DNA from 3 places in the Streptomyces sp. NPDC051740 genome. Region 2 is predicted to be linked to each of the others. Evidence: riboswitches for the same ligand, from Rfam matches in the RefSeq annotation. Region 2 holds a riboswitch; each other region holds the start of a gene.
What was found. A riboswitch is a leader RNA that binds a small molecule or an ion and turns the genes downstream of it on or off. The one in region 2 is predicted to bind thiamine pyrophosphate.

Region 1 (9,998 bases), on a different contig from region 2:
ACGCGATCGTCTCGTCGCGCGGCACGCTCTCCGGATTCCGTGTCCAGTCCGTCGATCTGACCGACCGGACACGGGAGTTGCTCACCAACGACACCGCCGGGGCCGTCTTCCTCGGCTGCCCGATGCGTCCCGACGCGGCGGAGAAGCTCCGCGCCGACGGCGCCCTGGTGCTCCCGCCCGTCCCCGGCCTGCCCTTCGACCCGTACCGGGGGCGTCTCTACACGCCCGGCGACCTGTTCGCCTCGCTCGACAAGGGCTACGAGGCGACCCCGGACGCGCTGGCCTACACCTGGTTCCAGCGGACCAAGGCGGACGGCGACATCTTCGCCTCCATGCTGCGCGCGGTCCACGACGACTCCATGTCCGACACCCTCGACGAACTCCTGCGCGGGGCACGGGTCGTGGGCGTGATGGGCGGTCACGCGATGGCGCGCGGCACCGAGGAGTTCCGGGGTGCCGCCCGGCTCGGGCGGGCGCTGACCCACGCCGGGTTCACGGTGGCGACGGGCGGCGGTCCGGGCGCGATGGAGGCGGCGAACCTCGGCGCCTACGCGGCCCCGTACGACGACGCCATGCTGGACGATGCCTGCGAACTCCTCGCCTCCGCGCCCTCGTTCACGCCGTCGATCACCGACTGGGCGCGTGCCGCCTTCGAGGTGCGCACCCGCTGGCCGAAGGGCAACCACTCGATCGGCATCCCCACCTGGTTCTACGGCCACGAGCCGCCGAACGCCTTCGCCTCGCACATCGCGAAGTACTTCGCCAACGCCACCCGCGAGGACGGGCTGCTGGCCCGCTGCGACGCGGGCGTGGTGTTCCTGCCGGGCGCCGCCGGGACCGTACAGGAGATCTTCGACAACGCGACGCCGAACTACTACGGGTCGCGCGGTGAGCCCACGCCCATGGTGCTGGTGAACCGGGCGCACTGGACGGAGAAGCTGCCGGCCTGGCCGCTGCTGCGGTCGCTCGCCCGGGAGCGCTCGATGGAGGCCCGGATCGCCCTGGTCGACCGGATCGAGGAAGCCCCGGAGGCCTTGAAACGTCTGGGCGGTTAATAAGAAGGCAAAGCCCCGTCCCACTGTAGGCATATGCGTTGACACTACTTATGCGGCGCTTATAGACCTGAGAGCCGTACGGGAGTGCTGATGCTCCGTCAACACTCCCTCCACCCCCCGCATTTACGCTCTCCCGTAAGGACAAACGTGGCAGTTCTGTCCGTATCCCGCCGTACCGTCGCGCGCTCCGTGCGCGCCCTCGGTGTCGTCTCCGCGTCCGCCGCCCTCGCGATCGGCGTCGCCGGCAGCGCGGCGGCCTGCAACATCACCGAGTTCTCGGCCGAGGCCAAGTGCGTCGGCGACAAGGGCGTCATCACCGTCACCGACAAGGACCCGGCCGGCGTCCCCGCCACCATCACCGTGTTCCTGCAGGACAAGCAGGTCGGCGAGCAGGTGGTCAAGGGCACCGCCGAGGGCACCGTCATCACCTTCGAGGAGGACTGGAAGCCGAACGCCGAGTACCGCATCCACGTCGACGCGAAGCCCTACGTCGACGAGGACATCAAGCCGAACCTGGTCACCCCGGCGACGGCCTGCAAGACGGAGGAGGAGCCCCCGGCCGAGGAGGAGCCGGAGCCGACCCCGTCGAAGTCCTCCTCCACCCCGGCCGAGGAGCCCGAGCCGACCCCGTCGGAGCCGGAGAGCGAGAGCACCGCTCCGGCGGACACCTCGAGCAACGCGCCCTCCCCGGCCGGTGAGTCGAACCTCGCCGAGACCGGCGCCAACTCCAACACCGGTCTGATCGCCGGCATCGCGGCCGCCCTGGTCGTGGTCGGCGGTGGTGCGGTCTTCTTCGGCATGCGCCGCCGCGGGGCGAGCAACCAGCGCTGACGCCTCACGCACACATCGGCGGCCCGTCCCCTTTCCCGGGGGCGGGCCGCTTCCGTTACCGGCCGCTCAGCCGAACGTCGCCCGCTCCAGCCACAACTCCAGCAGCTTCCGGTCGCCGAGCACGTCGAGGCCGGGGGCGTCCAGCGGCAGCCGGCGGTAGAAGGCGAGGAGCACGGAGGTGAGCGGGCCGCGCAGGGCGACGGTGGCCTTCTCGTGGCCGCGCCGCCAGGAGACACCCTCCTCGCCGAGCTCGATCAGCCACTCCGAGTGGATCTCCGGCCGGGTCCCGGTGGCGTGCAGATGGATGGTGCGCCGAGGCCCCCGCAGGTCGTGCACCGTGTCGTCCGGCAGCGTCCGCTGCGCCCACTCCACGATCTCCAGCCACTCGTCGACCGCGTCCGCGGCGACCTCGGGCGCGACCTCGTAGGGCAGCCCGGCGGCCAGGGTGGCGTCCGCGCGGTGGACGGTCACCTCGTGCGTCATACGGCGGGCCCAGAACCCGGCGCTGTGAATCCCGGCCCAGCTCCACACCTTCGCGTCCGGACCGGCCTCGCGCAGCGCGCCGACGACCAGTTCGCCGGACTCCGCCAGCCAGGCGTCCAGCGCGCCGGGGTCGCCCCACGCCCCGGGCCCGGCGAACCCCGGCACCTGGTCCTCGGGGACGTCGTCCTCGGCCCCGGTCCGCACCATGACGTCCACCCAGCGCAGGGCACCGCCGGTGTGCCGTACGAGCTGCTCCAGGGACCAGTCGGGCGTGGTGGGCACGGTGCCGGACAGATCGGCGCCGGACGTCACGACCGTCCGCAACTGCCCTACCTGGTGTGCGATTTCCTCGCAGTAGCGGTCATGCGCGAGTGGTGTCATGCCGCACACCCTAGGCAGTCGCGCTCATCCCAGCACGGCGATTTCCGCCGCGTCGAACTCCACGCCGACCTCACCCCCGACCTCCGGCGCGGCCCTGAGCGCGCAGGCCGCCTCCAGGCGGGGCGCGTCCTCGGGCTGGAGGTGGACGGTGACATGGGTGCCGCGGAAGGTGCGTGCGGCCACCGTGCAGCGCAGGCCCTCGCCGACCGGGACCAGGCGGACACCGGCGGGGCGGACGAGAAGGGTCCGCGTGCCCTGCGGGGCGCCTTCCGGGACGGGGAGCTTGCCCCAGGGGGTCACCGCGGCATCGTCGCCCACCGTCGCCTCGACGACGTTCTCGAAGCCGAGGAAGCGGGCCACGAACGCGTCGGCCGGACGCTGCCACACCTCAAGCGGCGTACCGGACTGGGCGATCCGCCCGTCCCGCATCACCACCACCCGGTCGGCCAGCGCGAACGCCTCACCCTGGTCGTGCGTCACGGCGAGCACCGTGGTGCCCAACCGGCCGAACAGCTCGCGCAGTTCGACGACCAGCCGTTCCCTGAGCGACCGGTCGAGCTGTCCGAGCGGCTCGTCGAGCATCAGCAGCCGGGGGCTGGGCGCGAGGGCGCGGGCGAGCGCCACGCGCTGCTGCTCGCCGCCGGACAACGCGGCGACGGCGCGCCCGGCCGCGTCCGGCAGTCCCACCAGGTCCAGCAACTCCCTTACTCGTTCCGCCTGTTCGCTCCGCGACGCGCCGTGCATGCGCAGGCCGAAGGCGACATTGCCGCCCACGTCCCGCTGCGGGAAGAGCTGGTGGTCCTGGAACATCAGCCCGACGCCGCGCTTGTGCGCGGGCACGCCCGACTGGTCGTGTCCGTCGAGCGACACCCGCCCGGAGTCGAGAGGCTGCAGTCCGGCCACCGCCCGCAGCAGCGTGGACTTGCCGCTGCCGCTGGGGCCGAGCACACACACGATCTCGTGCTCCGCGACCCCCAGGTCGACGGCGTCCAGCACCGGCCGCCCACCGAAGCGGACGGTCGCGTCCTGAAGGCTCAGCAGCATCTAGAACTCCCCGGTCCGGTCGGTCCGCAGCCGCTCAAGGACGAGCAGCGCCACCGCGCACACGATCATCAGAATCGTCGACAGGGCCATCGCCTGGCCGTAGTTGAGGTCCCCGGGCCGCCCCAGCAGCCGCGCCACGGCCACCGGCAGCGTCGGGTTCTCCGGCCGCGCGATGAACACCGTCGCCCCGAACTCGCCCAGCGACACCGCGAACGCGAACCCGGCGGCGATCAGCAGCGCCCGCCGCACCAGCGGCAGGTCCACCTCCCGCCACGCCCGCCACGGCGACGCCCCGAGCACCGCCGCCGCCTCCCGCAGCCGTACGTCCACGGCCCGCAGCACCGGCAGCATGGTCCGTACGACGAAGGGGACGCCGACCAGCGCCTGCGCGAGCGGGACCAGGATCCAGGAGGCGCGGAGGTCCAGCGGCGGCTCGTCGAGGGCGATCAGGAAACCGAAACCGACGGTCACCGCGGACACCCCGAGCGGCAGCATCAGCAGCGCGTCGAAGCCGCGCACCAGCCGTCCCGCGTCCCGCCGGGTCAGCGCCACGGCGGCGAGACCGCCGATCACCATGGCGATGACGGTGGCGGCGACGGCGTACTGGAGCGAGTTGCCGACCGCCTCGATCGGCGCGACCAGGAACACTCCCCCGTCGTCCTGGGTCAGCTCCCGGTAGTAGCCGAGACCGGCGGCGCCGAAGGAGCGTTCCACCAGTACGGCGAGCGGCAGCAGGAGCAGTACGGCGACGGTGGCGACGACTCCGCCGAGGAGCGCCCACTGTCCGGCGCCGCGCGGACGGCGCGCGGTCACCGAGGCGTCCACCAGCCGCAGCGCGGTCTCCCGGCGCCGTACGGTCCAGGCGTGCAGGGCGAGGATCGTGCCCACGGCGACGAACTGGATCATCGTCAGGACGGCTGCCGTGGACAGGTCGAAGATCTCGGAGGTCTGCCGGTAGATCTCCACTTCGAGGGTGGAGAAGGCCGGCCCGCCCAGGATCTGCACCACGCCGAAGGAGGTGAAGGTGAACAGGAAGACCATCAGCGCCGCCGCCGCCACGGCGGGCGCGAGCGCGGGCAGGGTGACGGTCCGCCAGGCCGCGAACCGCGAGGCGCCGAGCATCCGCGCGGCCTCCTCCTGCCGCGGGTCGAGCTGCGACCAGAGCCCGCCCACGGTGCGTACGACGACGGCGTAGTTGAAGAAGACGTGCGCGAGCAGGATCGCCCACACGGTGGTGTCCAGCCGTACGCCCCACAGTTCGTCGAGGAGTCCGCCGCGGCCGACGAGCGCCATGAACGCCGTACCGACGACGACCGTCGGCAGCACGAACGGCACGGTGACCACGGCCCGCAGCACCTGCTTGCCGGGGAAGTCGAAGCGGGCGAGGACGTACGCGCCGGGCAGGGCGACCAGCAGGGTGAGGGCGGTGGAGACGAGGGCCTGCCAGGTGGTGAACCACAGGACCTGACGGACGTCGGACTGCGCCAGTACGTCCCCGATCCGCCCGAGGTGCCAGGTCCCGTCGGTCTTCAGTCCGCGCGCGACGATCGCGGTGACGGGGTAGGCGAAGAAGACGGCGAAGAACGCGACGGGCACGGCCATCAGACCGAGCCGCGCCGCGCTCCCGCGCCGCCTCGCCGCGGTCCGCGTCACTTCAGTACGAGCGAGGTCCACGACTTGACCCACTGGTCACGGTTGGCGGCGATCTTCTCCGGGTCCATGGTCTGCGGGTCCTTCGCCTGCGGCCCGAACTTCACGAACTCCTGGGGCACCCGGGCGGCCTCCCGCACCGGGTAGACGAACATGTTGAGCGGCATGTCGTCCTGGAACGTCTTGCCGATCAGGAAGTCGAGCAGGGCCTTGCCGCCCTCGGGGTTCTTCGCGTTGCTCAGCAGCCCCGCGTACTCGACCTGGCGGAAGCAGGTGCCCTCGGCGACACCGGTGGGCGCGGTCTCCGGCTTCGGGTCGGCGTAGACGACCTCGGCGGGCGGCGAGGAGGCGTACGACACCACCAGCGGCCGGTCGGCCTTGGCCTGCTTGCCGCCGGCCGAGCCGGAGAACTCCTCGTTGTAGGCCTGCTCCCAGCCGTCGACCACCTTGACGCCGTTGGCCTTGAGCTTCTTCCAGTAGTCCTGCCAGCCCTCGTCCCCGTACTTGGCCGCGGTCCCGAGCAGGAAGCCGAGGCCGGGTGAGGAGGTGGAGGCGTTCTCGACGACGAGGAGGTCCTTGTAGGCGGGCTTGACCAGGTCGTCGAGGCTCTTCGGCGGGGTCAGGTCGTGCTCGTCGAACCACGCCTTGTCGTAGTTGACGCAGACGTCACCGCTGTCGACGGGGGTGACCCGGTGCTTGTCCTGGTCCACGCGGTACTCGTCGAGGATCAGGTCGGAGCCCTTGGCCTCGTACGGCTGGAACAGCCCGTTGTCGAGGGCGCGGGACAGCAGGGTGTTGTCGACACCGAAGAAGACGTCGCCCTGGGGATTGTCCTTGGTCAGGATGGCCTTGTTCACGGCCTGCCCGGCGTCGCCGTCCTCGAGGACCTTGAGCTTGTATCCGGACTGCTCCTCGAAGGCGGCGACGACGTCCTTCGACACGGCCCACGAGTTGTGGCTGACGAGGGTCACGGTCCTGGACCCGCCGCCGCTCGAGTCGTCGCCGTCGGACGCCCCGCACGCGGACAGCGCGACCAGCCCCAGCCCGACGGCCAGGACCGTGACCTTCTTGGTGATGTCCACTTGATTCCTCCTGGGGTGACCAGGAAGAGACGCGGCCCTGCCCGGGACCCCGCTGCGGGGTCCCGGGCAGGGCGCAACAGCTCGAGTGATGACCGATCTCCCTACCCAGAATGACCTGGGCCAGGTTCGGAGGGTCTGCGGCCGGTGCCGCACTCTCAGCGCTGTGGCGCTCCCCTGTCGGAATATGTAGATGTGATTGCCCGGGTCACATTACCGTTCGCTCGCGGCGAGCTGACCACACGCCCCGTCGATCTCCTGACCACGGGTGTCCCGGATCGTCACCGGTACACCGTGCGCGGCGATCGCCTCCACGAACGCCTTCTCGTCCTCGGGACGGGAGGCGGTCCACTTGGAGCCGGGGGTGGGGTTGAGCGGGATGAGGTTGACGTGTACGGGGCGACCCTTGAGCATCCGCCCGAGGCGGTCACCGCGCCAGGCCTGGTCGTTGATGTCCCGGATGAGCGCGTACTCGATGGACAGCCGCCGGCCCGACCTGGCCGCGTACTCGAACCCGGCGTCGAGCACCTCGCGCACCTTCCACCGCGTGTTCACGGGGACGAGGGTGTCGCGCAGTTCGTCGTCGGGGGCGTGCAGCGAGATGGCGAGCCGGCACTTGAAGCCCTCGTCGGAGAACCGGTGGACGGCCGGGACGAGACCGACGGTGGACACGGTGATCCCGCGCTGCGACAGCCCGAGCCCGTCCGGCTCGGGATCGGTGAGGCGGCGAATCGCCCCCACGACCCGGTTGTAGTTGGCGAGCGGCTCACCCATGCCCATGAACACGATGTTGCTCAGCCGCGCCGGGCCGCCGGGCACCTCGCCGTCCCTGAGCGCCCGCATCCCGTCCACGATCTGGTGCACGATCTCGGCGGTGGACAGGTTCCGGTCCAGCCCGGCCTGCCCGGTGGCACAGAACGGACAGTTCATGCCGCACCCGGCCTGGGAGCTGATGCACATGGTCACCCGGTCCGGGTACCGCATCAGCACCGACTCGACGAGCGTGCCGTCGAACAGCTTCCACAGCGTCTTGCGGGTCGTCCCCTGGTCGGTCGACAGATGCCGTACGACCGTCATCAGCTCCGGAAGCAGCGCCTCCCGCAGCTTGCCGCGGGAACCGGCGGGGACGTCGGTCCACTGCTCCGGGTCGTGCGCGTACCGCGCGAAGTAGTGCTGCGAGAGCTGCTTGGCACGAAACGCCTTCTCACCGACCGCGACGACCGCCTCCTTCCGCTCGGCGGGCGTGAGATCGGCAAGGTGCCGCGGCGGCTTCTTGGCTCCGCGGGGGGCGACGAAAGTAAGTTCTCCGGGTTTAGGCATGGCGTTACCAGTGTCGCAGATCAATTCGTGTGGCCTGCAGCCGTGAGCTCTGGGGATGACAACGGTCGTCGCCGGTCGCCGTGGGCCCTCCCCGGAGGAGCAGGGCTCCACCGCTTCGGCCTCCAGGTGCTTCGCGTCCCGCCTCTTCTTCGGATACCGGGCTTCCGCCGCGCCCCCTTGGTCGCAGCGATCCCGCGGGGAGGCGCCGGTCGACGACGTGACGCTCCGCGCGCAGGTGTTCCGTGGCCCGGGAGCTGCCGGCCGGCCTTACCCGGTCCGAGTCATTCCGCTTCGGCGACCATCTTCCGGGCCGCTTCGACCTGCTGTTCCTGCTTCTCCTTCAGCGTGCGCAGAACCTTGGCACTGTCATCTATCAGCTCCTTCTGAATCGTTTTTTCGGAGCTGAACCATGTGTCCAGCAGGCCGGTTTCCTCTTTGCAGGAGAAGTCGGCGACCGCCGTCTTCTTCTCCTCCGCGGAGGGCTCATCGCCTTCGAAGGACTGCGATTCAAGTGCCTGCATGGGCGTGGCGTACGTGTACCCCTTCCCTGCCATGCACTGCGACCATTTCGATGTGGCCGTCTTGACCTTCGGATCCTGCAAGGATTTCTTGTAACTGTCGACGGATATACGACTGGCGGCCGCGACGCCCGGCTCGTAGCTGTAGGTCTTCCGGAAACTCTTGATCGCTTCTCCGAGACATCCCTCGTCGGGAATCCTCTTCCCGTTGTACTTCGCGGCCGTTTCGGTTTTCGCTCCACCTTCGGCGCTGTTCCCCACCAGAACCTTCCGTTCCTCCGGGGAGAGGCTGCTCCTTTCCGTCCCGGCCGACTGCTCCGGCGGAAATCGGTATCCGTACTGCATTGCCGTCCGCATGTCGGATATCCCGTACCGGCGGTCCGCCACCTGCCGGGTCGGCGGAATCACCGCCGGGGTGTAGTCGATACCGAAGCCCTCCATGCACTCGCGGGCCAGGAGTTCCTGCGCCGACCGGATCACGCGCTGCTCGTCCTGGGGCAGGCTGTACTCGGCGATGGGCAGCCGATACGTGTACGTCTCGCTTCCGGCCGGCGGGGAGGCGGCCGGGGCCGTCGAGGCCCGGGCGCGATCCGGAGACGCCGCGTCCTGCTGCGTGCAGCCGACCAGCGCCACCCCCGACAGCAGTGACACCAGGACGAGCGAGGGCCGTGAAGATTTCACCATGGGGAACGTCTCTCGAATGGCTGCGAAAGCGGAACGTACTCGATGCAAAAGAAAACCCTGCACGGGCCGTATGGACCGGTGCAGGGGTTTTCCTGATACCTCAGGCGGTCCAGGTGTAGCAACCGGTCGACGTGTAGCCGAATCGCAGCGAGGCGTTCTCGTTGTAGGTGTTGCGCAGTCGGGGCGCGGCGGACAGCGGCTTGAAGGAGTCGCACGGACCGCTGTAGTTGCTGTTGTAGAAGACCGTCATGTTGGCTTCGCCGCCGTTGATGAACGAGGCCGCGTTGTTCTTCACGGCCTGGCCCTGGCCCGCACCGTAGTCCAGGAAGGTGTAACCGGCAAGGTTGGGCACGCTGTCCTTCATGAAGGCCGTGCGCGAACCCTCGAAGTCGCTGTTGTAGAAGAAGACTCCGCACCATTCGGTGGTCAGGTCACAACCCTTGCCCGTGTAGGCCTGGGCCGTCGAAGCGGTTCCCAGCATCGATCCGGCCGCGATGGGCAGAACGAAGGCCAGAGGAATGAACTTCCGAGCGATCTTCACGTGCCCTCTTCTCTTGTCAATTCACCACGACTTGGCCCGCCAACCCTAAGGGCGGCACAATGCCGGCAACAATCATTTTTCAGACAAGATCCAATGCGTTGGCTTGATCTTTTCGAAAGGATGCCGGCTGGTATCCCGTTCGTCCATTGAGACCATGAATGCCGGTCCCGACGGTGGACACCGACGGAGAGGTTCCGCGGACCGGCGCACACCTCCCCGTACGCCGGGCGGGGCCGCCGAGGGACGCCCGAGCGCCATGGAGCGTGTACGGGCCACAAGCAGCGAGCCCCCGTCCGCAGGGGACGGGGGCTCGGAGGCGCTCGAACCGAAGGTGTCAGCCGCCGACGAAGAGGACGAGCAGCAGCCACACCACCGGCGCCGTCGGCAGCAGGGAGTCCAGGCGGTCCATGAT
Region 2 (9,998 bases):
GGTGGAGCTCCGCTACGACACCTGTGATCCCTACGCCGTGCGGCTGACCTTCCACTTGCCGGGGGACGCCCCCGTGACCTGGGCGTTCGGCCGGGAGCTGCTGATCGACGGCGTCGGACGGCCGTGCGGGGAGGGCGACGTACGCGTCTCGCCGGTGGACCCCGACGTACTGGGCGAGGTGCTGATCCGGCTTCAGGTCGGCAGCGACCAGGCACTGTTCCGTTCGTCGACGGCGCCGCTCGTGGCCTTCCTCGACCGCACCGACAAGCTGGTGCCACTGGGCCAGGAGGGGGCGCTCGCCGACTTCGACGCCCACCTCGACGACGCACTGGACCGGATCCTGGCGGAGCAGAGCGCCGGCTGAAGCGTTACGCCAGTCGGGTGGACCGGTGGCGGAACGCTTCAGCGCGCTCCGCCCGCCACGCGGGACATCAGCGCTTACGGCGCCTGCCCCGCCCGCCGCGCCCCACGGCCGGCCGCGCGTCCGATGCCTGCCCGGCTCCCTGCGTCTGTGCCGGTCCGTGTCCCTGCGCCTGAGCCGTCGGGCGGTCGGCGGAGACCACCAGCGCGGCCAGGGCCGTGGTCACCGGCACCGAGGCCACCAGGCCGATCGAGCCGATCAGGGTGCGCACGATCTCCTCCGCGACCAGCTCGCTGTTGGCGACCGTCCCCACGCTGCTCTGCGCGATGGAGAACAGCAGCAGCAGCGGCAGCGCGGCGCCCGCGTAGGCGAGGACCAGCGTGTTGACCACGGACGCGATGTGATCGCGGCCGATGCGGATGCCCGCGCGGTACAGCCCGCGCCAGCCTGTCGACGGGTTGGCCTCGTGCAGCTCCCAGACCGCGGACGTCTGGGTGACCGTCACGTCGTCGAGGACACCGAGCGAACCGATGATGACGCCGGCCAGCAGCAGACCGCTCATGTCGATCCCGGGATACAGCCCGTGGATCAGACCGGTGTTGTCGTCGGTGTTGCCGGTCAGCGCGGCCCACTCGATGAACACCGAACCCAGGAAGCCGATCAGCAGCAGCGAGATCAGTGTGCCGAGCACCGCCACCGACGTACGCGCCGACAGCCCGTGGCACAGGTACAGCGCGATCAGCATGATCGCGCTCGCCCCCACCACCGCCACGACCAGCGGGTTCGACCCCTGCAGGATCGCGGGCAGGATGAAGAAGTTGAGCACCAGGAAGCTGATCGCCAGTGCGACCAGCGCCATGACGCCGCGCAGCCGCCCCACGGCCACGACGGCGAGCGCGAAGACGCCCGCGAGCAGCGCCAGCGGGAAGCGCCGGTTCACATCGGTGACCGAGTACTGGAGGTCCTCGGGCGCGGAGGGCTCGTAGGCCACCACGACCTTCTGGCCCTCGTGCAGTTGCCGGGACTGGTCCGGCTGCACGATCTCGTTGAACGTACGGCCCTTGTCGTCACCGGTGTCGACCCGGATCGTCGCCTTCTTGCAGGTGCCGTCCGCCTGCTGCTGGGCGGAGGAGCCCTCGGCGGTGGAGGTGTCGCCGGTCGGGACGCCTCCGGAGGCGTTGACGGACTGACAGCTCAGCTCGACCACCTTGGTGACCGTGGCGTGCTGCGTCTGCCGGTCGAAGCCGACGCCGGTGCGCTCGTGCGCCGGGGCACCGCCCGGCCACAGCACGGCGAGCCCGATCAGCACCGCCGCCGCGAACGGGATGAGGATCGCCGCGATGACCTTGCGCAGGTGCTGGGAGACGGGCGCCGCCGGGCCGTGACCGTGGCTGTGCCCGTGCCCGTGGGCGTGGCCGCCGCCGTCTCCGGCGCCGGGCGCGCGCGACGGTTCGGGCGGTGGAAACGGAGGAGGTTGAGTGGGGGTCACCGCCCGATCATCGCAAGAACGGGATGGGGCCCTCTGTTCACCGCGCCAGAAATGACGCTAGCGTGGAGTCGCTTTTGTACACGCGGGAGCTCGGAGCACCGGGCTGAGAGGGCGCTGACCTCCGTCCCAGCGACGTTTCACATGAAACATCACCGAAGGCGAGTGATGTTTCCCACGGAACGTCGGCAGACGGAAACCGCTGCGTCGACCGCCGAACCTGTTACCGGGTAATGCCGGCGTAGGGAGTAGGTCTCATGACCAACAAGGACGCACGCACGCCTGCCTCCACGCAGAACTCCGCCCAGGAGGAGAACACGGAGGCCGGGAAGTCCGTCGGCTGGCACAAGGCGTACGTCGAGGGCACACGCCCCGGCCTGCGGGTGCCGGTCCGCCAGGTGCACCTCACCAACGGGCGGTCGGTCACGCTGTACGACACATCGGGCCCGTACACCGATCCGCTCGTCGACACCGACGTCCGCCGGGGCCTGGCTCCGCTGCGGGAGAACTGGATCATCTCCCGCGGTGACACGGAGGAGTACGCGGGCCGTCCCGTCCGTCCCGAGGACGACGGGATCAAGCACACCTCTCCGCGCGGGGGCCTGCGCAATCTGGACGCCGTGTTCCCCGGCCGGCCGCGCCTGCCGCGCCGGGGCCGCGCGGGTCAGGCGGTCACACAGCTCGCGTACGCGCGCCGTGGCGAGATCACGCCCGAGATGGAGTACGTGGCGATCCGGGAGAACGTCGTGCCCGAAGTGGTCCGCGAGGAGATCGCGGCGGGCCGGGCGGTGCTGCCGGCCAACGTCAACCACCCGGAGATCGAGCCGATGATCATCGGCAAGCGGTTCCTGGTGAAGGTCAACGCCAACATCGGCAACTCGGCGGTGACGTCCTCCATCGAGGAGGAGGTCGAGAAGATGACCTGGGCGACCCGCTGGGGCGCCGACACGGTTATGGACCTCTCCACCGGCCGGAACATCCACACCACCCGCGAGTGGGTGCTGCGGAACTCCCCCGTCCCCATCGGCACCGTGCCGCTCTACCAGGCCCTGGAGAAGGTCGACGGCCGGGCCGAGGAACTGACCTGGGAGATCTACAAGGACACGGTCATCGAGCAGGCCGAGCAGGGCGTGGACTACATGACGGTCCACGCGGGCGTGCGTCTGGCGTACGTGCCGCTCACCGCGAACCGCAAGACCGGCATCGTCTCGCGCGGCGGCTCGATCATGGCCGCGTGGTGCCTGGCGCACCACAAGGAGTCGTTCCTGTACGAGAACTTCGAGGAGCTCTGCGAGATCCTCGCCGCGTACGACGTCACGTACTCGCTCGGCGACGGCCTGCGGCCCGGGTCCATCGCGGACGCCAACGACGAGGCGCAGTTCGCGGAGTTGCGCACGCTCGGGGAACTCAACGCGGTCGCGAAGCGTTTCAACGTTCAGACCATGATCGAAGGCCCGGGGCATGTCCCGATGCACAAGATCAAGGAGAACATCGACCTTCAGCAGGAGATCTGCGATGAAGCCCCGTTCTATACGCTCGGCCCGCTGACGACGGACGTCGCGCCCGCGTACGACCACATCACGTCCGGCATCGGCGCCGCGATGATCGCCTGGTGGGGCACGGCCATGCTCTGCTACGTCACGCCCAAGGAGCACCTGGGCCTGCCCAACCGTGACGACGTCAAGACCGGCGTCATCACCTACAAGATCGCAGCCCACGCCGCCGACCTCGCCAAGGGCCACCCGGGTGCCCAGGAGTGGGACGACGCGCTGTCCGACGCCCGCTTCGAGTTCCGGTGGGAGGACCAGTTCAACCTCGCTCTCGACCCGGACACGGCACGCGAGTTCCACGACGAGACCCTGCCGGCGGAACCCGCCAAGACGGCCCACTTCTGCTCGATGTGCGGCCCGAAGTTCTGTTCCATGAAGATCAGTCAAAGCATCACGGAGCGGTTCGGCGGTACGGCGGCCGAGGGGGCCTCCCCCGAGGAGATCGCCGAGGGCATGCTCCAGAAGTCCAGGGAGTTCGCCGAGGCGGGCAACCGGGTGTACCTCCCGCTGGCCGACTGAGTCCTTCCCGGGAATCCGGTCCGGTGTGCCGCGTACCGGACCGGATTCTCCGGCTCCGTCACCTCGTGGTGTCGTGCGGGTGACGGCGGAGGCCCCTTGAACCCAAGGGGTCGCCGCCCGGGTCCTGGGCGTGGAACGGCGGACAACGCCGTGAGCGCCGAACCATGGGACCGATCGGGCACCTCTCGCACCACTCCGTGCTCAGATTCCCGCGCCTGCGTGGGGGAACTGCCTCCGGACATGACCGGCTGGCGGGACGAGACAGCCGAGGAGAGCGAGCGGCTGCGAGCGGAGGGAGGAGCTCCGCTGTGGAACGGTCCGCGGTACGCCGTCGATTCCCTGGACGTCTCCCGTACCGCTCTCGAAGAGAAGTCCGAGGTGCACCTGAGGCTCCGTCCGACCGACTACTGCACCTTCCTGGCCGCGCGACAACTCGACCGCCGGCTTCCGGACGGTACGACGCCCCGGTCCCGTTACCTGGATCCGGACGAGCCGTCGAAGGCCCCCTCCTTTCTGCAGTGCGGCCTGGGCGTCAATGCCGCGGTGGTCACCGCCGACGACATGCTCGTGGTGACCCGACGCGGCGATCGGGTCCGTACGGCACCGGGCGTCTGGAACTCCTCCGTCAACGAGGGACTGTCGAGACACATCGATTCCTCCGGGAGGAACGCGTCCGATCTCCACGCGGTGACCCGCCGCGGAATGCGGGAGGGACTGTCCCTGGAGTTCCACGCATACTCGCTCGACCTCCTGGCCCTCGTGCTGGACGTGGACGGTCGGGGCTGGGGCGCCCACTTCCACGCACGGCTGAAGGACCTCGGAAGCACGGGCCTCAAGACGCGCATGAGCCGGGGCGTCGCCGACCGGTGGGAGCACCGGACCATCGACTTCGTCCCCTTCCGTCCGGCGACGGTGGTCAGGTACCTGCTGCGGGAGGACCGCGTCCACCGGTGGGCGGTGACGGCACCCACGCTGTTCCACCTCGCTCTCGTGCACGCCTTCGGCCGCTCGACCGTCGAACGGGTCGAGACGCGGATTCTCCGCCGCCTGTGGTGCACACCAGCCTCGTGCGGTCATCGACGGAGCTTTCCGGGACATCCGTCGTGAACACGGCGGAAGCCGGGACGAGACCGAGGAGGGGACGGCTCAGAAGCCGAAGGGGTTCGCGGCGGCGGGCAACCGCGTGCGCCTGCCGATCGCGGACCGGGCGTTCGCCGCGGGCGACGCGGGGGCGGTGCCCGTCGTGGGTGCCGCTTCCGCGGGGCGGCAGGTGTGGTGGCCCCTCCCCTTCGCCGGGGCGGGTGGGCAGACTGGCCCCATGACAGCGAGTCCGATGAGCAAGGGGTCCAATCTTCCCGTCGATGCCCGCGTGGTGCGCGTTGTGCTCGCTTGGGCGGCCGGGGCCGGTGTGCCCGACATCGATGCCTCGGCGCTGCTCCTCACGGAGGCCGGGCGGGTGCGGGACGACGGGGACCTCGTCTTCTACAACCAGCCTCGTCACACGTCCGGCGCCGTGACGCATCTCGGGAAACAGCGCGGAGCGCGGGACACGACCGACACCGTGGAGGTGGACCTGGGGGCCGTGGAGGGGGCGGTCGAGCGGATCGTGCTGTGCGCGTCGGCGGACGGCGGGACGTTCGGGCAGGTGCCGGGACTGGTGCTCAGGCTGCTCGACGCCGGGGCGGGGACCGAGCTGGCCCGGTTCGACATGGCGGCGGGGACGGAGACCGCGTTCATCGGCGGCGAGTTGTACCGACGGCAGGGGAAGTGGAAGTTCCGGGCGGTGGGGCAGGGGTATGCCTCCGGACTCGCGGGTCTGGCCACGGACTTCGGCATCACCGTGGACGACGCGCCCCCGGCCTCGTCCGCTTCCCCCGTGGCCGCCACGCCCCCGGTCCCGTCCGCTTCCCCCGTGGCCGCCACGCCCCCGGTCCCGTCCGCTTCCCCCGTGGCCGCCGCGCCCCCGGTCCCGTCCGCTTCCCCCGTGGCCGCCGCGCCCCCGGCCCCGCCGGTCTCATCCGCGGCCACCTCGGCCCCGGTTCCGCCGCCCCCGCCCGTGCCTCCCGCCGTGCCGGCCGCGCCCGCCCAGCAGTCTGCCGTGCCCCACCCCCACCCCGGTGCTCCGCGGCTCACCAAGGGCGAGGAGAGGCTGCCCGTCGACATGCGCAAGCGGTTGTCGCTGCGCAAGGAACAGGTGGCGGTCAGTCTGCGCAAGCACGGGGCCGCCGAGGTCACCGCACGCGTCATCCTCGTACTCGACGCCTCCGGGTCCATGTCCTTCCTGTACTCCAAGGGGGTCGTGGCCGACGTCGTCGAGCGGATGGCGGCGGTCGCCGCGCAGCTGGACGACGACGGTGAGATGCAGGCCTGGACGTTCGCCTCGAACCCGGCCCGGCTGCCGGATCTGCGGCTGGGTGAGCTTCCCGAGTGGCTGCGGCTGCATGTGCGGGTGGGGGAGGTGGGCCTGTTCCGGCGCGGACGGAAGAAAGGGCTGGAGCCCAGCCAGGTCGACATGCGGGAGGTGGGCATCCAGAACGAGGAGCAGAAGGTCATCGCCGAGGTGCGGGCGTTCGTCCGGGGCGAGCCCACGTCCGCTCCGACCCTCGTCCTGTTCTTCTCCGACGGCGGCGTCTACCGCAACAAGGAGATCGAGCGCGAGCTCCGTGAGGCGGTGGAGGAACCGGTCTTCTGGCAGTTCGTGGGGCTGGGAAAGTCAAATTACGGCGTGCTGGAGCGGTTCGACACGCTGCCGGGACGCCGTGTCGACAACGTCGGGTTCTTCGCCGTCGACGACATCAGCACCGTGCCGGACGCGGAGCTGTACGACCGTCTGCTCTCCGAGTTCCCGCAGTGGATCACGGCCGCGGGACGGGCGGGCATCCTCTGAGACCCGGCCCGGCCCGGCCCGGCCGTCCGGCCCGTCGTCGGATCCGTCCATCCGGCTCGCGCCTCCGGTACGGAGAGCGCAAGCCGACGGACGGGCCGCCCGGCTACTCCGGCCGGTGCTCCGGTCCCCCGAAGTCCGGGCTCGAGTAGTCCGGGCTGGAGTAGCTCGGCCGTGTGCCACGGGCCGCTCCCTCCTCCGGGCTGGAGAAGCCCGGCCGGCCGTACCCCAGGTGCGGGATACGGCTGGTCGGCGGAGGCGGTGCCGTGTGCTGCAGCGCGGTGACCGTCGCCGGGTCGGTGAGCGCGTCCCGCAGGAACGGCAGGATCCCCCGCTCCAGCAGGGCATCGCGCCAGGCGTCCCTGGCCAGGGCCACCTCCCCGTCGAGTTCGTCGTACGACCTGCCGAGCGCCGAGGGCTTGTTGCGCAGTGCGGTGAGCAGCAGGCCCACGGCGGCGACGAGGATGGCGACCGCCGTCACCGCGCCGAACACCCACCCCGTGGTGAGCATGGTCCGGGCGAACGCGGCGTCGGGGTCGAGCATCCGCAGGACGTAGCCGACGAGCAGGAAGATCGCGGCCGCGGTTCCGGCCAGGACGGGTGCCAGGACGGCGACGACGGCGAGGGCGCCGGCCCCGGTGGTCTCGGCGACCTCTCCCATGGTGGCGGCGAGCCCCATCGCGTTCGTGCCCGGCTCGGTGGGGCCGGACTCACGGACGGACGGGGTGGACGACTCCGGTGGCCGGCGCCGTTCCTCGCGGACCTTCACATAGTGCTGGTACTCGGTCGCCGCGGCCGTCGTGATGATCGCCGTGGCGTCGAGTGCCATCGTGCGCAGTTGTTCCGAGTTGAGCCGCTGTCCGACCGCGGCCAGTTCCGGGTGGTGTGGTGCGGAGCGCAGCGCCTCATCGAGAATCCGCTGGTATTCCCGGCGGTCCTCGCTCAGCAGGTGCTGCGGAACGCTGTTCATGTGCATCCCCCGATGCTCCGTAGGGCTTGGGGCTCGGCATGCTGACGAGCCGTCGGGCAGAAACGGAGGGGAGCCTGCTACGGATAAGCCGATGGTAGAGCGGTGACGGCGCGCGGTGACAGGGGGTTTACCGAAATTGGCACGTGCACGGGGCGGTTTCGGGCCGCACGGTCACGGCCCGCTGAACCGTCAGACGCCCAGCGGCAGTTGCTGGACCAGCAGTTTTCCGGCCATGGTGACCCCGCCGTCCATCGCGATGGCGAGTCCGTCGGCGTAGACATGAGGTCCGGTGACCACGGGGCCGCTGTCGTCCTCGTCGTCCTCGGAACCGACCTGACCCGTCAGATAGGGGATCGGGCTGTGGCCGTGAACGACCCGGGTGCCGCCGTACGTATCCAGCAGGGAGCGCACCGCGTCGGCGCCGCCCTCGTCACGGAAGGAGAACCGCTTGGTGAACTTGCGGAACAGGTCCCAGACCTCGTCGGCGTCGTTGCGGGTGAGCGTCTCGCGGACGGTGTCGTTGACCTCTTCGATGGAGCGGCCGTAGTCGAGGTAGGCGGTGGTGTCGGAGTGCAGCAGCAGATGGCCGTCGACCGCCTCGACGGCGTCGAGGCGGGACATCCACTGCAGGTGGTGGTCCTGGAGGCGGTCCATGTCGGTCTTCTGCCCGCCGTTGAGCAGCCAGGCCGCCTGGAAGGTGGCGGTGCCGGCCCCGGAGTTGACGGGGGTGTCGCCGAACCGCTTGGCGCCGATCAGCAGCAGCTCGTGGTTGCCCATGAGGGCCTTGCAGTAGCCGCCGGCGGCGGCGGCCTCGGCGGACAGCCGCATCACGAGGTCGATGACGCCGATGCCGTCCGGGCCGCGGTCGGTGAAGTCGCCGAGGAACCACAGCCGCGCGGTGCCGGCGCACCACTGGCCCGCCGGGTCGAGCAGGCCCTGCTCCTGGAGGGCGGCCACCAGCTCGTCGAGGTAGCCGTGGACGTCGCCGACCACGTACAGCGGTCCCTGGCCGGTGGCGGGCTGCGGGGCGGGGGCGGACGCGGGGTCGACGGTCACCTGAACAGTGTCACCCCGATTGATGATGGGGAGGTCCCGCTGGGTGGGTGTGTATCCCTCCGGGTAGGTCTCCTCGGAGGGCGGGACGACGTCGCCGGGGTGCGTGCTCTGGGCGTACGGACCGGTCTCGTGGACGTACGCGGGTACCCGGAAGTCGCGCAACGTCGCCGTCCGCTCCACCTCGGGTCCCTGACCGGCCCCCTGAGTCATCGACCCCTCCACCATCGCGCCGCTTCTGCACCGCGTCGGACTGCCTGGTCGCAGCGGCCCGCGGTGTCGTGGGCCCATCATAGGAATGCGGATCGCGCCGTGTGATGACCCAGGGGTGGTGAATCAGAGCAAGACTCCGGTTCACCGCGGCTTTCGCCCCGTTTGAGGCGGTCTTCGTCCGCCCTGGACTCGCCCCTGCCGCGCGCTTCCGCCAGTGACCGGCCACCATCGTGTTCCGGGGGCCCGCCTGTTTCGCCCGGAGGGGCGACCGGAGAGCCCTTTCTTTCCTCTCCTCCGGGTCGCCGCGGAACTGCCGCTTCCCCCCTCCGGAAGCGGAAGCTCCACGCTCCGACCGCGATACGCCCCACCGTGGCGCCCCCGCATCCCGACCACCGGGGCTCCCGCAGGCGCCCATCCGCGGGAGTGGGGTGTGGTGGTGCGGCGGAGGCCGCCGCTTACCCGGTCCCCACCCCGGTTCACTGCGGCAGCACGGTACGGGCCCGACTGCGGCGGCCTCGCCGCACCACACCCCCGGCCCCACGACGCACCCCCACACGGGCCCCCACGCGGGCCTCCGCCTCACGACCCCTTCGGCGACCTCGGCGGACTGACCGTCGTACGGGGCGGACGCCGCTGCGAGGAGGTCCGCACGATCAGCTCGGTCGGTATGACCTGCTCCACCGGTTGGTCCGAGTCGACCCCCTCGATGGCGTCGATGAGCAGCTGGATCACCGCCGTGCCGATGCGGCGCGGTTTGAGGGAGAGCGTGGTGACGGGCGGCTCGGTGTTGGCGTAGACCGTGGACTCGCTGCAGCAGACGAGCAGCAGGTCGTCCGGGACGCGCAGGCCGTAACGGCGGGCGGCGGCGAGCAGGTCGGTGCCGTTCGGATCGAACAGGCCGTAGACGGCGTCGGGCCGGTCGGGGCGGGCGAGCAGCCGGTCGGCGGCGACGGCGCCCGCGC
Region 3 (9,998 bases), on a different contig from region 2:
CGTGCGGCGGCGCAGCAGGGCGAAGGGGCGGTCGTCGTGCGGGAGCTGTGCCAGGTCCATGATGGGCCTTCCTCGTTTCGTCGCTGTCGTGAGCGTGAGGAACGGCCCCGGGAAACACCGAAGGCCGCCCCTCGGGCGGCCTTCGCGAAGTCTGTGCGTACGCGCAGTCAGTGGGCCGCCGGAGAAGCGGGCCACCACCAGTTCCGGGTCGAGTGCGCGAACATGTGACGCACCCTACCCCATGTCCACGGAACGTATCGCGTGTCTCACTTTCTGGGCACGGCCCGGAGGCGGCGAGAGCACCCCGTAGTGTTGAGGGCGTGACCGTGAACGCTAAGACCAGCCCGAGCGCTGGCAACACCTGGCGAGACCTGCCCGCGGCGCAGCAGCCCGAGTACCCCGACACCGAGGCTCTGCGCGCAGTGATCGCGGACCTCGAGTCGTATCCGCCGCTCGTCTTCGCGGGCGAGTGCGACCAGCTGCGCGCCCGGATGGCGTCCGTCGCCAAGGGAGAGGCGTTCCTCCTCCAGGGCGGCGACTGCGCCGAGGCCTTCGACGCCGTGTCCGCCGACCACATCCGCAACAAGCTCAAGACCCTCCTCCAGATGGGCGCCGTGCTCACGTACGCCGCCTCGGTGCCGGTCGTGAAGGTCGGACGGATCGCCGGCCAGTACTCCAAGCCGCGCTCCAAGCCGACCGAGACCCGCGACGGCGTGACGCTGCCCACCTACCGGGGCGACTCCGTCAACGGCTTCGACTTCACCGAAGAGGCCCGGATCCCGGACCCCGAGCGGCTGAAGCGCATGTACCACGCCTCGGCGTCCACGCTGAACCTGGTGCGCGCCTTCACCACCGGCGGCTACGCCGACCTGCGCCAGGTGCACGCCTGGAACCAGGACTTCGTGAAGTCGTCGCCGTCCGGCCAGCGCTACGAGCAGCTCGCCCGGGAGATCGACAACGCGCTGAACTTCATGCGGGCCTGCGGCACCGACCCGGAGGAGTTCAAGACCGTCGAGTTCTTCTCCTCGCACGAGGCGCTGCTGCTCGACTACGAGTCGGCGCTCACCCGCGTCGACTCGCGCACCGGGCAGCTGTACGACGTCTCCGGGCACATGGTGTGGATCGGTGAGCGCACCCGGCAGCTGGACCACGCGCACATCGAGTTCGCCTCGAGGATCCGCAACCCGATCGGCATCAAGCTCGGCCCGAGCACCACGGCCGAGGAGGCGCTGCAGTACATCGAGCGCCTCGACCCCGAGCGGGAGCCCGGCCGGCTGACCTTCATCGTCCGGATGGGCGCGGACAAGGTCCGCGACAAGCTCCCCGAGCTGGTCGAGAAGGTCACCGCGTCCGGCGCCACCGTGGCCTGGGTGACCGACCCGATGCACGGCAACACCTTCGAGGCGGCCTCCGGGCACAAGACCCGCCGCTTCGACGACGTGCTCGACGAGGTCAAGGGCTTCTTCGAGGTCCACAAGGGGCTCGGCACCCACCCGGGCGGCATCCACGTGGAGCTCACCGGTGACGACGTCACCGAGTGCGTGGGCGGCGGCGACGAGATCTTCGTCGACGATCTGCACCAGCGCTACGAGACGGCCTGCGACCCGCGGCTCAACCGCAGCCAGTCGCTGGACCTGGCGTTCCTCGTCGCGGAGATGTACCGCGACCAGTAGCCGGCGCGGCCGGTGACACCGGCTGAGGGGTGGGGCGTGTATCACACAGGATCGCGCCCCACCCCACTTCTTTGCCCTTCGGGCGACAGGTAAGGTTAGGTTAGCCTCACCGGCCAGGGGTCGGGACGGCTCGACCCAGTGTCCTCCCGGGAGGTGAACCGCGTGTTCGTCTGCAGTTGCTTCGGTGTGACCGAGGAACAGGTGAGGAGTCACGCGGACGCCGGAGCGTGCACACCTCGGCAGATCGCCTCCGCCTGCAAGGCCGGCACCGACTGCGGCGGCTGCGTACGGCGCATCCAGGCACTGCTCGGCCGCGGCTCCTGTCCGCGCCGGCAGCTCGTCGACCAGGGCGAGCCGCCGCTCACGGCGAAGCTCCCGGAAGCCGCGTAGGACCTGCCCTAGCGGGTCGAGAAGCCGCTCGTCCCCGGGCCCGACGAGTCGGGCTGGGACTGCTCGACGACCGTCGACAGGTACAGCGACTCGCCCAGTTTCTCGATCAGGTCGAGCTGGGTCTCCAGGTAGTCGATGTGGTGCTCCTCGTCGGCCAGGATCGCCTCGAAGACGTTGGCCGACGTGATGTCGCCCTTGTTGCGCATGACCTCCACCCCGCGGCGCAGCCGGTCGATCGCCTCCAGCTCGATCTCCCGGTCGGCCTGGAACATCTCGGTGACGGTCTGCCCGACCCGGACGTGGAACAGCCGCTGGTAGTTCGGCAGGCCGTCGAGCAGCAGGATGCGGTCGGTGAGCACCTCGGCGTGACGCATCTCGTCGAAGGACTCGGCGCGCGTGTACTCGGCGAGTTTCGTCCAGCCCTTGTGGTCCTGCAGCTTCGAGTGCAGGAAGTACTGGTTGATCGCCGTGAGCTCGGCGGTCAGCTGCTCGTTCAGGAATTCGATGACCTCGGGGTCGCCCTGCATCGCATGGGCTCCTTCCGCGCGGGGGAACTGGCAGGTTGGGGCGCATGATTGCACCGGCGGAGAAGATCGTCCAGTAAGTACTGACTTAGTAAGTAGGTCCATGCCTGGCAGGTTGTGTACCTGTTTGACCGAATCTGCCGGGCCCGGTTCAGGGGCATCACCACCGGTCTGTCAGGATGGAGGCATGGGTCAGCCGGCGGAACGCGAATCGGGGGAGCGCGCAGCAGAAGGAGCGGAGCGGTTCGAGCTCCCGCCGGGTCAGCGGCTGCAGAAGGGCTGGCCGGTCACGCACTACGGGCCGGTCCCCAAGTTCCGGCCCGAACGCTGGGAGTTCCGGGTCTTCGGCGCCACCGCCGACGGTGCGAAGCACTGCTGGAACCACGAGGAGTTCACGGCCCTGCCGTACACCACCGTCGAGGCCGACCTGCACTGCGTCACCAAGTTCAGCATGGTCGGCGCCGAGTGGGGCGGGATCCCGGCGCGCACCGTCGTGGACATCGCCCCGCCCGCGCCGGACGTCACCCATGTGATGGTCTGGGCGGAGTACGGCTTCAGCTCCAACCTCCGGCTGGCCGACTTCACCTCCGAGCGCGCCCTCTTCGCCACCCACAAGGACGGCGAGCTGCTCACCGCCGAGCACGGCTTCCCGCTGCGGCTGATCGTCCCCCATCTGTACGCCTGGAAGGGCCCCAAATGGGTGCGCGGTGTGGAGTACATGACCGCCGACCGCCGGGGCTTCTGGGAGGAGCGCGGCTACCACAACGTCGGCGACCCCTGGACGGAGCAGCGCTACTCCTACCAGGAGGGGCCCGGGGACGGGCCCGAGCTCTGACAGTCGTACGGTCTCAGGCGTCCCGGAGCTTCTTCAGCCGCTCCACGTCCGCGGCGTGTCCCTCCTTGCCGCCGGGCGTCTCGATGACCAGCGGTACGCCCTCGGTCGCCGGGTGCGTCATCAGCGCCCGGAACGGGTCCTCGCCGATGTGTCCGGCGCCGATGTTCGCGTGCCGGTCCTTGTGTGCGCCGACCACGTCCTTGGAGTCATTGGCGTGGATCAGCTTCAGCCGGCCCTCGCCGACGGTGTCCACCAGCAGATCCAGCGTCCGGTGCATCCCGCTCGGCCCGGCCAGGTCGTGGCCGGCCGCGAAGATGTGGCAGGTGTCCAGGCAGACGCCCAGCTTCGGATGGGCGTCCAGCGCCTCGAAGTACGGCCCGAAGTCCCAGGTCCGTGAACACAGCGAGGAGCCCTGTCCCGCCGTGGACTCCAGCAGCAGGAACGGGTCGTCGTCATGGGTGAGCTCGTCGAGCAGCGGCAGCATGTGCTCCCGCACCTGCCGCAGCGCCACCGCCCGCTCCCGCCCGCCGGTCGCGCTGCCCGTGTGCACCACCACGCCCAGCGCGCCGATCTCCCGGCCGCGCCGCAGCGAGTGCCGCAGCGACTCCACGGACCGCTCGACGGTCGCCTCGGTGTGGGACCCGAAGTTGATCAGGTACGGGGCGTGCACGTACGCAGGGATCGAACCGGCCGCACAGGCCGCGCGGAACGCCTCGTCCTGCCGGGGGTTGCCGGCCGGGGTGGCCCAGCCGCGCGGATTGGCGACGAAGACCTGCACCGTCTCGGCGTTCAGCTCACGGGCGTAGGACAGGCCGACGGAGTGCAGACCGCCGGCCACGGGGACATGGCCGCCGACCGGGTTGCGGGCGGGACCGGACAGGTGACTCTTCACCCGTCAAGGGTGTCACGTGCGCCGGTCCCGTCGGTCAGCGGATCTCGATGGTTATCGTCGAGCCCTTGGGCGCGGTGTCCCCGCCGTCCACGGACTGGCCCTTGACGGTGTCGCCGAAGAGTCCGAGCAGCCCGCGGTCCTCGTCCACGTCGAACCCGGCGTCCTTCAGCTTCCGCTTGGCCTCGTCCACGCTGTCGCCGACCACGTCCGGAACCTCGATCATCTCGGGACCCTTGGACAGCGTCAGCGTCACGGTGTCGCCCTCGGCGGCCTGCCGCCCCGCGCCCGGGGTCTGCCGGGCCACCTGACCGGCGTCGTGCTCGGAGTTGACCCGCCCGGCGGCGATCTTCACCTTGAGACCGGCCTCCTCCAGCTCCGCGCGGGCGTCCTCCGCGTCGTCGCCGGTCACGTCCGGCACGTCCACCGGGCTGCCCTTGCTCACGGTCAGTGCCACCGCCGAGTCCGCGCGGACCTTCGTGCCCTTGCCCGGCTCCGTGGAGATCACCGAGCCCCGCTCCACGGAGTCGCTGAACTCCCGGGTCACCATGCCGGGCTCCAGACCGTCGTCCTTCAGCAGGTCCCGCGCCTTGTCCAGCGGGTAGCCGTCTAGGTCGGGCACCCGCACGGTCTGCGGGCCCTTGGAGAGGGTCAGCGACACCGAGTCGCTGCCGCGGACGCGGGCGCCCGCCTTCGGGTCGGTGCTGATCACCGTGCCCCGCTCCACGGTGTCGCTGTACGCCTCCTCCACCTGGCCGGTGTCCAGCCCGGCGTCCGTCAGCCGGTCCCTGGCCTCCTGCTCGGTCTTCCCCAGCAGCGGCGGGACCTTGGTGAACTGGCCGGAGTTGATGTACCAGATCCCTGTGCCGACCCCGAGGACCAGGAGCACGGCCACGACGATCGCCATCGGTCCGCGCCGCAGCGCCGTCCGGCGCCGGGGCGGCAGCGGCGGCGGGGACTGGAACCGGCTGGTGTGGTGCGGGGGGTCCGCGGGCTCGTCCTCGTTGACGGGCAGTGGGCGGGATGGGGGTCCCCCCGCGCGAGCGAAGCCGAGCGTGGGGGAACCGAGCGAGCGCGGGATGACGCTCGTACGGTCCTCGGCGTTGTCGTGCTCCGAGGCCAGCGCCTGCGGCGGCACCGCGTCGAGCTGCTCGGCGGTGAGCCGGCCGCGCCCCGCGCGGACCAGCGCGAGCAGCGCCACCGCGTCGTGCGGGCGGATCCCGGGGTCGCGGGCGGTAGCCGACGCGACCAGCTCGTCCAGCTCGGCCGCCATGCCGGGCACGGCGGCCGACGGGGCCGGCACGTCGTCGTGCAGGTGCTTGTAGAGCACGATCGCGGGGGAGTCGCCGTCGTGCGGCTTCTCGCCGGTCAGCATCTCGTAGAGCAGGATGCCGCAGGCGTAGACGTCCACGCGGGGGTCGGCGACGCCGTTCTCGATCTGCTCGGGGGCCAGGTACGAGACCGTGCCCAGCACGGTGCCCGTGGTGTTCGTCACCGAGTCCACGGCGCGGACCAGCCCGAAGTCGGCGACCTTGACCCGGCCGTCGTCCCCTATCAACACGTTCTCGGGCTTCATGTCCCGGTGCACGAACCCGGCCCGGTGCGCGGCGCCGAGCGCGGCCAGCACCGGCTCCAGGATGTCCAGCGCGGCGTGCGGCTGGAGCGCACCGCGCTCGCGCAGCACGTCGCGCAGGGTGCAGCCGGCGATGTACTCCATCGCCAGATAGACGTACGCCCCGTCGGTGCCCTGGTCGAAGACCTGCACCACGTTCGGGTGGGCCAGCCGGGCGACCGACTTCGCCTCGCGGATGAACCGCTCGACGAACGAGCCGTCGGCCGCGAGGGAGGGGTGCATCACCTTGAGCGCGAGGATGCGGTCCAGACGGGTGTCCACGGCCCGGTAGACCGTGGCCATCCCGCCGACCGCGATCCGCGCCTCGACGCGATACCGGCCGTCGAGCACCTGCCCGACCAGGGGGTCCTGAAGGGTCGTATCCACGCCCCGAGTCTACGAGCCCCCACCGACACCCCCGACCCGTTCATCCCCCGTTGAAGCGGACCTGTGACGTGCGCAGCTGCGGACAACCCCGCCGCCGCAACTGCGGACACCCCGCCGCCGTAACTGCGGGCAATCGTGCCGCTGGGGCGGCACGGGTGGGCGCGGCGGCACCCTGCAAGCGCCGGCAAGCGAAACCCGCCCCCGCCCAGCTGCAGCCCCGGCACCGTCAAAACGCGGGCCGCTCCGGATCCAGCACAGCCATGCCCTCCGCAGGAGACGACGCCTCGGCGGCGAACCACCGCCGAGGAATCCGCCCCGCCAGCCGGGCCAACCGCCCCGCCTCCACCGCACACCGCATGGCGGAAGCCATCACCACCGGCGCCTGCGCCCGGGTGACCGCCGACGCCAGCATCACCCCCGCACACCCCAGCTCCATCGCCAACGCCACATCGGACGCGGTCCCGGCCCCCGCGTCGAGGATCACCGGCACCCCCGCCCGCTCCACGATCAGCTCGAAGTTGTGCGGATTCCGGATCCCCAGCCCCGACCCGATCGGCGACCCCAGCGGCATGATCGCCGCACACCCCACCTCCTCCAGCTTCCGCGCCAGCACCGGATCGTCGTTCGTGTACGGCAGCACCGTGAACCCGTCGTCGACCAGCGTCTCCGCCGCGTCCAGCAGCTCGATCGGGTCCGGCAGCAGCGTCCGCTCGTCGGCGATGACCTCCAGCTTGACCAGGTCCGTGCCGAGCGCCTCCCGCGCGAGCCGCGCGGTGAGCACGGCCTCCCCGGCGGTGAAGCACCCCGCCGTGTTCGGCAGCACCCGGATGCCCAGCCTCTCCAGCACCGACAGCACGGACCCGTGCACCGAGGGGTCCACCCGCCGCATCGCGACGGTCGTCAGCTCCGTCCCGGACGCCACCAGCGCCCGCTCCAGCACGTCGAGGCTCGGCGCCCCGCCGGTGCCCATGATCAGGCGGGACGTGAAGGACGTACCACCGAGGAGGAACGGATCGTCGGCCATGGTCAGCCTCCCTGGACGGCGGTCAGGACTTCCACGCGGTCACCCTCGCAGAGGGGAGTGGCGGGCCACTGCGCGCGCGGGACGACGGTTTCGTTGAGGGCGGCGGCCACCCCCGAGGGGGCCGCGGTGAGCGACCTCACGACGAGGTCGAGAGCCGTGCCGGGCGCGAACTCCCGGCGCTCCCCGTTGACCGAGATGTTCATACGGGCTGCTCCGTGCGGACGGCGGCGCCGAAGCGCCGGGGGGTGAAGGGGCGGGCCACCTCCGGCAGGGCGCCGGTGGTCAGGACCTCCGCCATGGCGTCGCCGGTGACCGGCGTCAGCAGGACACCGTTGCGGTAGTGGCCGGTGGCGAGCAGCAGCCCCTCGAGCTCCGTCGGGCCGAGCAGCGGCGCGTTGTCGGGGGAGGCGGGGCGCAGTCCGGCCCGGGTCTCGGTCAGCGGCAGCTCGGTGATGCCGGGGACCAGCTCGTGGGCGTCGCGCAGCAGCTCGTACACGCCGCCCGCGGTCACGGTGGTGTCCCAGCCCATCTCCTCGCTGGTCGCCCCGATCACCAGCTCGCCGTTCTCGCGCGGCACCAGGTAGACATGGCTGCCGCGCACCACGGCCCGCACGGTCCGGTTCAGGAAGGGGCCGTGCCGCGCGGGCATCGTCAGCCGCACCACCTGCCCCTTCACGGGGCGCACGGGAGGCAGCACGTCCGCCGGGACGCCCGCGAGCCGTCCGCTGAGGCTGCCCGCGGCGAGCACCACCCGCCCGGCGCCCAGCTCGGTGCCGTCGGCCGTGGCCACGCCCGTCGCACGGTCTCCCGCGACGACGAGCCGCTCGGCCCGCGCGCGGTGGACGGTCACGCCCGCGCGCTCACAGGCGGTGACCAGCGCGGCCGCCAGCCGCCGGGGGTCGATCTGGTGGTCGCCGTCCACCCGCAGGCCGCCGCGCACCCCCGGCGCGAGCATCGGCTCCAGGCGCCGGCAGTCCCGCCCGGACAGCCACTGCGAGTCCAGCCCCGACCGCTGCTGCAGGGCGTGCAGTTCCCGCAGGTGGGCGCGGTCGTCGGCGTCCAGTGCCACGGCGAGCGTGCCGCACGCGCGGTAGCCGAGGTCGTGGCCGGTCAGCTCGGTCAGTTCGGCCGCGAAGCCGGGATAGCGCCGCGCGGAGGCGAGGTTCAGACCGAGCAGGGTCTCCTCGCCGTAGTGCAGTTCCGTGACGGCGGCCAGCATCCCGGCGGCCACCCGGGCGGCGCCGCCGCCCGGCTCGGGGTCCACCACGGCCGTGGCGAGACCGCGCTGCGCGGCCCGCCAGGCCGTGACCAGACCGATGATTCCGCCCCCGACGACGAGGACGTCTGAGGTACGCGTGGGCGACATGGGCGTCCAGCCCCTCCCTTCGCCGGCATGACCCGGATCAGGTTCGTACGGTCGGAGGCCGCCAGCCTCCCTCTCAGCCCGGTGCGTCCGGGCTCCCGCGAGTGCTTGTACGTTGGCCACCCTAGCAACGCACTTGTAAGGGAGCCTCTACCGTGGCCCGCTCGCTCGACGGACTCGTCCTCGCCCCCGTGGCCGACCAGGCCCCCGGCCAGGTCGGCACCCGCACCCGGTTCACCTACCACGAGCGGGGCGGCGAGATCTGGGCCGAGTACGCGGGCGGCGACGTCGTACGCGGACACCTGGTGGGCACCCGCGCGGGGGACCGGCTGGACTTCCGGTACGTGCAGCTCAAGCGGGACGGCACGACCTCCTCCGGGCACTGCGTGTCGACGGTCGTGGAACTGCCCGACGGACGGGTACGACTGGAGGAGGACTGGCAGTGGGAGTCGCAGCCGGGCAGCGGGACGAGCGTGGTGGAACAGCTCGGCTGATCGACGCCGCGTCAGGTGTCTAAGGTGATCGGGTGAGCGAGCAGACGCAGGGACCGGGACGGTCCGAGCCGCGGCGGGTGGTGGTGGCGGGCGCGGGCATGGCCGGTGTGCAGACCGCCCTCGCCCTGCGGGAGCAGGGCTTCACCGGCACCGTGACCCTGATCGGCGCGGAACCCCACCAGCCGTATGACAGGCCGCCGTTGTCGAAGGCGGTGCTGCTCGGCAAGGCCGAGGACTCCGCCTTCGACGTCGACTTCGAGGACGCCGGCATCGAACTGCGGCTCGGCTGCGAGGTGCTCGGCCTGCGCCCCGCCGACCACGAACTGGACACGGAGAAGGGGCCCGTCCCGTACGACGTCCTGGTGGTCGCCACCGGTGCGGAACCGGTCCGGCTGCCGGGCGCGGAGGGCGTGCCCGGCGTGCATCTGCTGCGCACCCTGGACGACGCCGCGCGGCTGCGGCCGGTGCTCGCGCGGCAGCACGACATCGTGGTGGTCGGCGCCGGCTGGATCGGCGCGGAGTTCGCCACGGCGGCCCGCGAGGCGGGCTGCGCGGTCACCGTCGTGGAGGCGGGGGAGCGGCCGCTCGTCGAGGCGCTGCCCGCCGAGGTGGCCGCCCCGATGGCCGCCTGGTACGCCGAGGCGGGCGTCACGCTGCGCACGCACGCGCGCGTGGAGCGCGTCGAACCCGGCGCCGCGGTCCTGGACGACGGCACGCGGCTGCCCGCGGGCGCCGTGGTCGTCGGCATCGGGGCCCGGCCCGCCACCGGCTGGCTGGCGGGCTCCGGGATCGGGCTCGGGGCGCACG

Region 1: it holds a riboswitch for thiamine pyrophosphate, as region 2 does, so the genes downstream of both, ACIA6T_RS13100 (thiamine ABC transporter substrate binding subunit) here and thiC (phosphomethylpyrimidine synthase ThiC) in region 2, are expected to answer to the same signal.
Region 3: it holds a riboswitch for thiamine pyrophosphate, as region 2 does, so the genes downstream of both, thiO (glycine oxidase ThiO) here and thiC (phosphomethylpyrimidine synthase ThiC) in region 2, are expected to answer to the same signal.

What each region holds. Positions count from the first base shown of each region.
Region 1 covers NZ_JBITCL010000006.1:245,142-255,139, reverse strand. Annotated here, with positions in the region: gene ACIA6T_RS13125 (LOG family protein) at 1-1,055, shown strand, start outside; gene ACIA6T_RS13120 (LAETG motif-containing sortase-dependent surface protein) at 1,203-1,886, shown strand; gene ACIA6T_RS13115 (maleylpyruvate isomerase family mycothiol-dependent enzyme) at 1,953-2,750, opposite strand; gene ACIA6T_RS13110 (ABC transporter ATP-binding protein) at 2,775-3,794, opposite strand; gene ACIA6T_RS13105 (ABC transporter permease) at 3,795-5,396, opposite strand; gene ACIA6T_RS13100 (thiamine ABC transporter substrate binding subunit) at 5,444-6,526, opposite strand; TPP riboswitch at 6,607-6,712, opposite strand; gene rlmN (23S rRNA (adenine(2503)-C(2))-methyltransferase RlmN) at 6,737-7,843, opposite strand; gene ACIA6T_RS13090 (hypothetical protein) at 8,125-9,012, opposite strand; gene ACIA6T_RS13085 (peptidase inhibitor family I36 protein) at 9,146-9,586, opposite strand; gene ACIA6T_RS13080 (phosphatidate cytidylyltransferase) at 9,921-9,998, opposite strand, start outside.
Region 2 covers NZ_JBITCL010000005.1:301,343-311,340, forward strand. Annotated here, with positions in the region: gene ACIA6T_RS11330 (SsgA family sporulation/cell division regulator) at 1-364, shown strand, start outside; gene ACIA6T_RS11335 (YibE/F family protein) at 432-1,850, opposite strand; TPP riboswitch at 1,923-2,112, shown strand; gene thiC (phosphomethylpyrimidine synthase ThiC) at 2,105-3,916, shown strand; gene ACIA6T_RS11345 (hypothetical protein) at 4,157-5,023, shown strand; gene ACIA6T_RS11350 (VWA domain-containing protein) at 5,235-6,803, shown strand; gene ACIA6T_RS11355 (hypothetical protein) at 6,907-7,776, opposite strand; gene ACIA6T_RS11360 (metallophosphoesterase) at 7,960-9,051, opposite strand; gene ACIA6T_RS11365 (LacI family DNA-binding transcriptional regulator) at 9,616-9,998, opposite strand, start outside.
Region 3 covers NZ_JBITCL010000001.1:558,908-568,905, reverse strand. Annotated here, with positions in the region: gene ACIA6T_RS02690 (anthranilate synthase family protein) at 1-60, opposite strand, end outside; gene ACIA6T_RS02685 (trp operon leader peptide) at 168-224, opposite strand; gene ACIA6T_RS02680 (class II 3-deoxy-7-phosphoheptulonate synthase) at 321-1,673, shown strand; gene ACIA6T_RS02675 (bacterioferritin-associated ferredoxin) at 1,827-2,063, shown strand; gene bfr (bacterioferritin) at 2,072-2,590, opposite strand; gene ACIA6T_RS02665 (sulfite oxidase-like oxidoreductase) at 2,775-3,422, shown strand; gene ACIA6T_RS02660 (deoxyribonuclease IV) at 3,436-4,314, opposite strand; gene pknB (Stk1 family PASTA domain-containing Ser/Thr kinase) at 4,349-6,310, opposite strand; gene ACIA6T_RS02650 (thiazole synthase) at 6,537-7,334, opposite strand; gene thiS (sulfur carrier protein ThiS) at 7,337-7,537, opposite strand; gene thiO (glycine oxidase ThiO) at 7,534-8,700, opposite strand; TPP riboswitch at 8,698-8,809, opposite strand; gene ACIA6T_RS02635 (hypothetical protein) at 8,853-9,191, shown strand; gene ACIA6T_RS02630 (NAD(P)/FAD-dependent oxidoreductase) at 9,224-9,998, shown strand, end outside.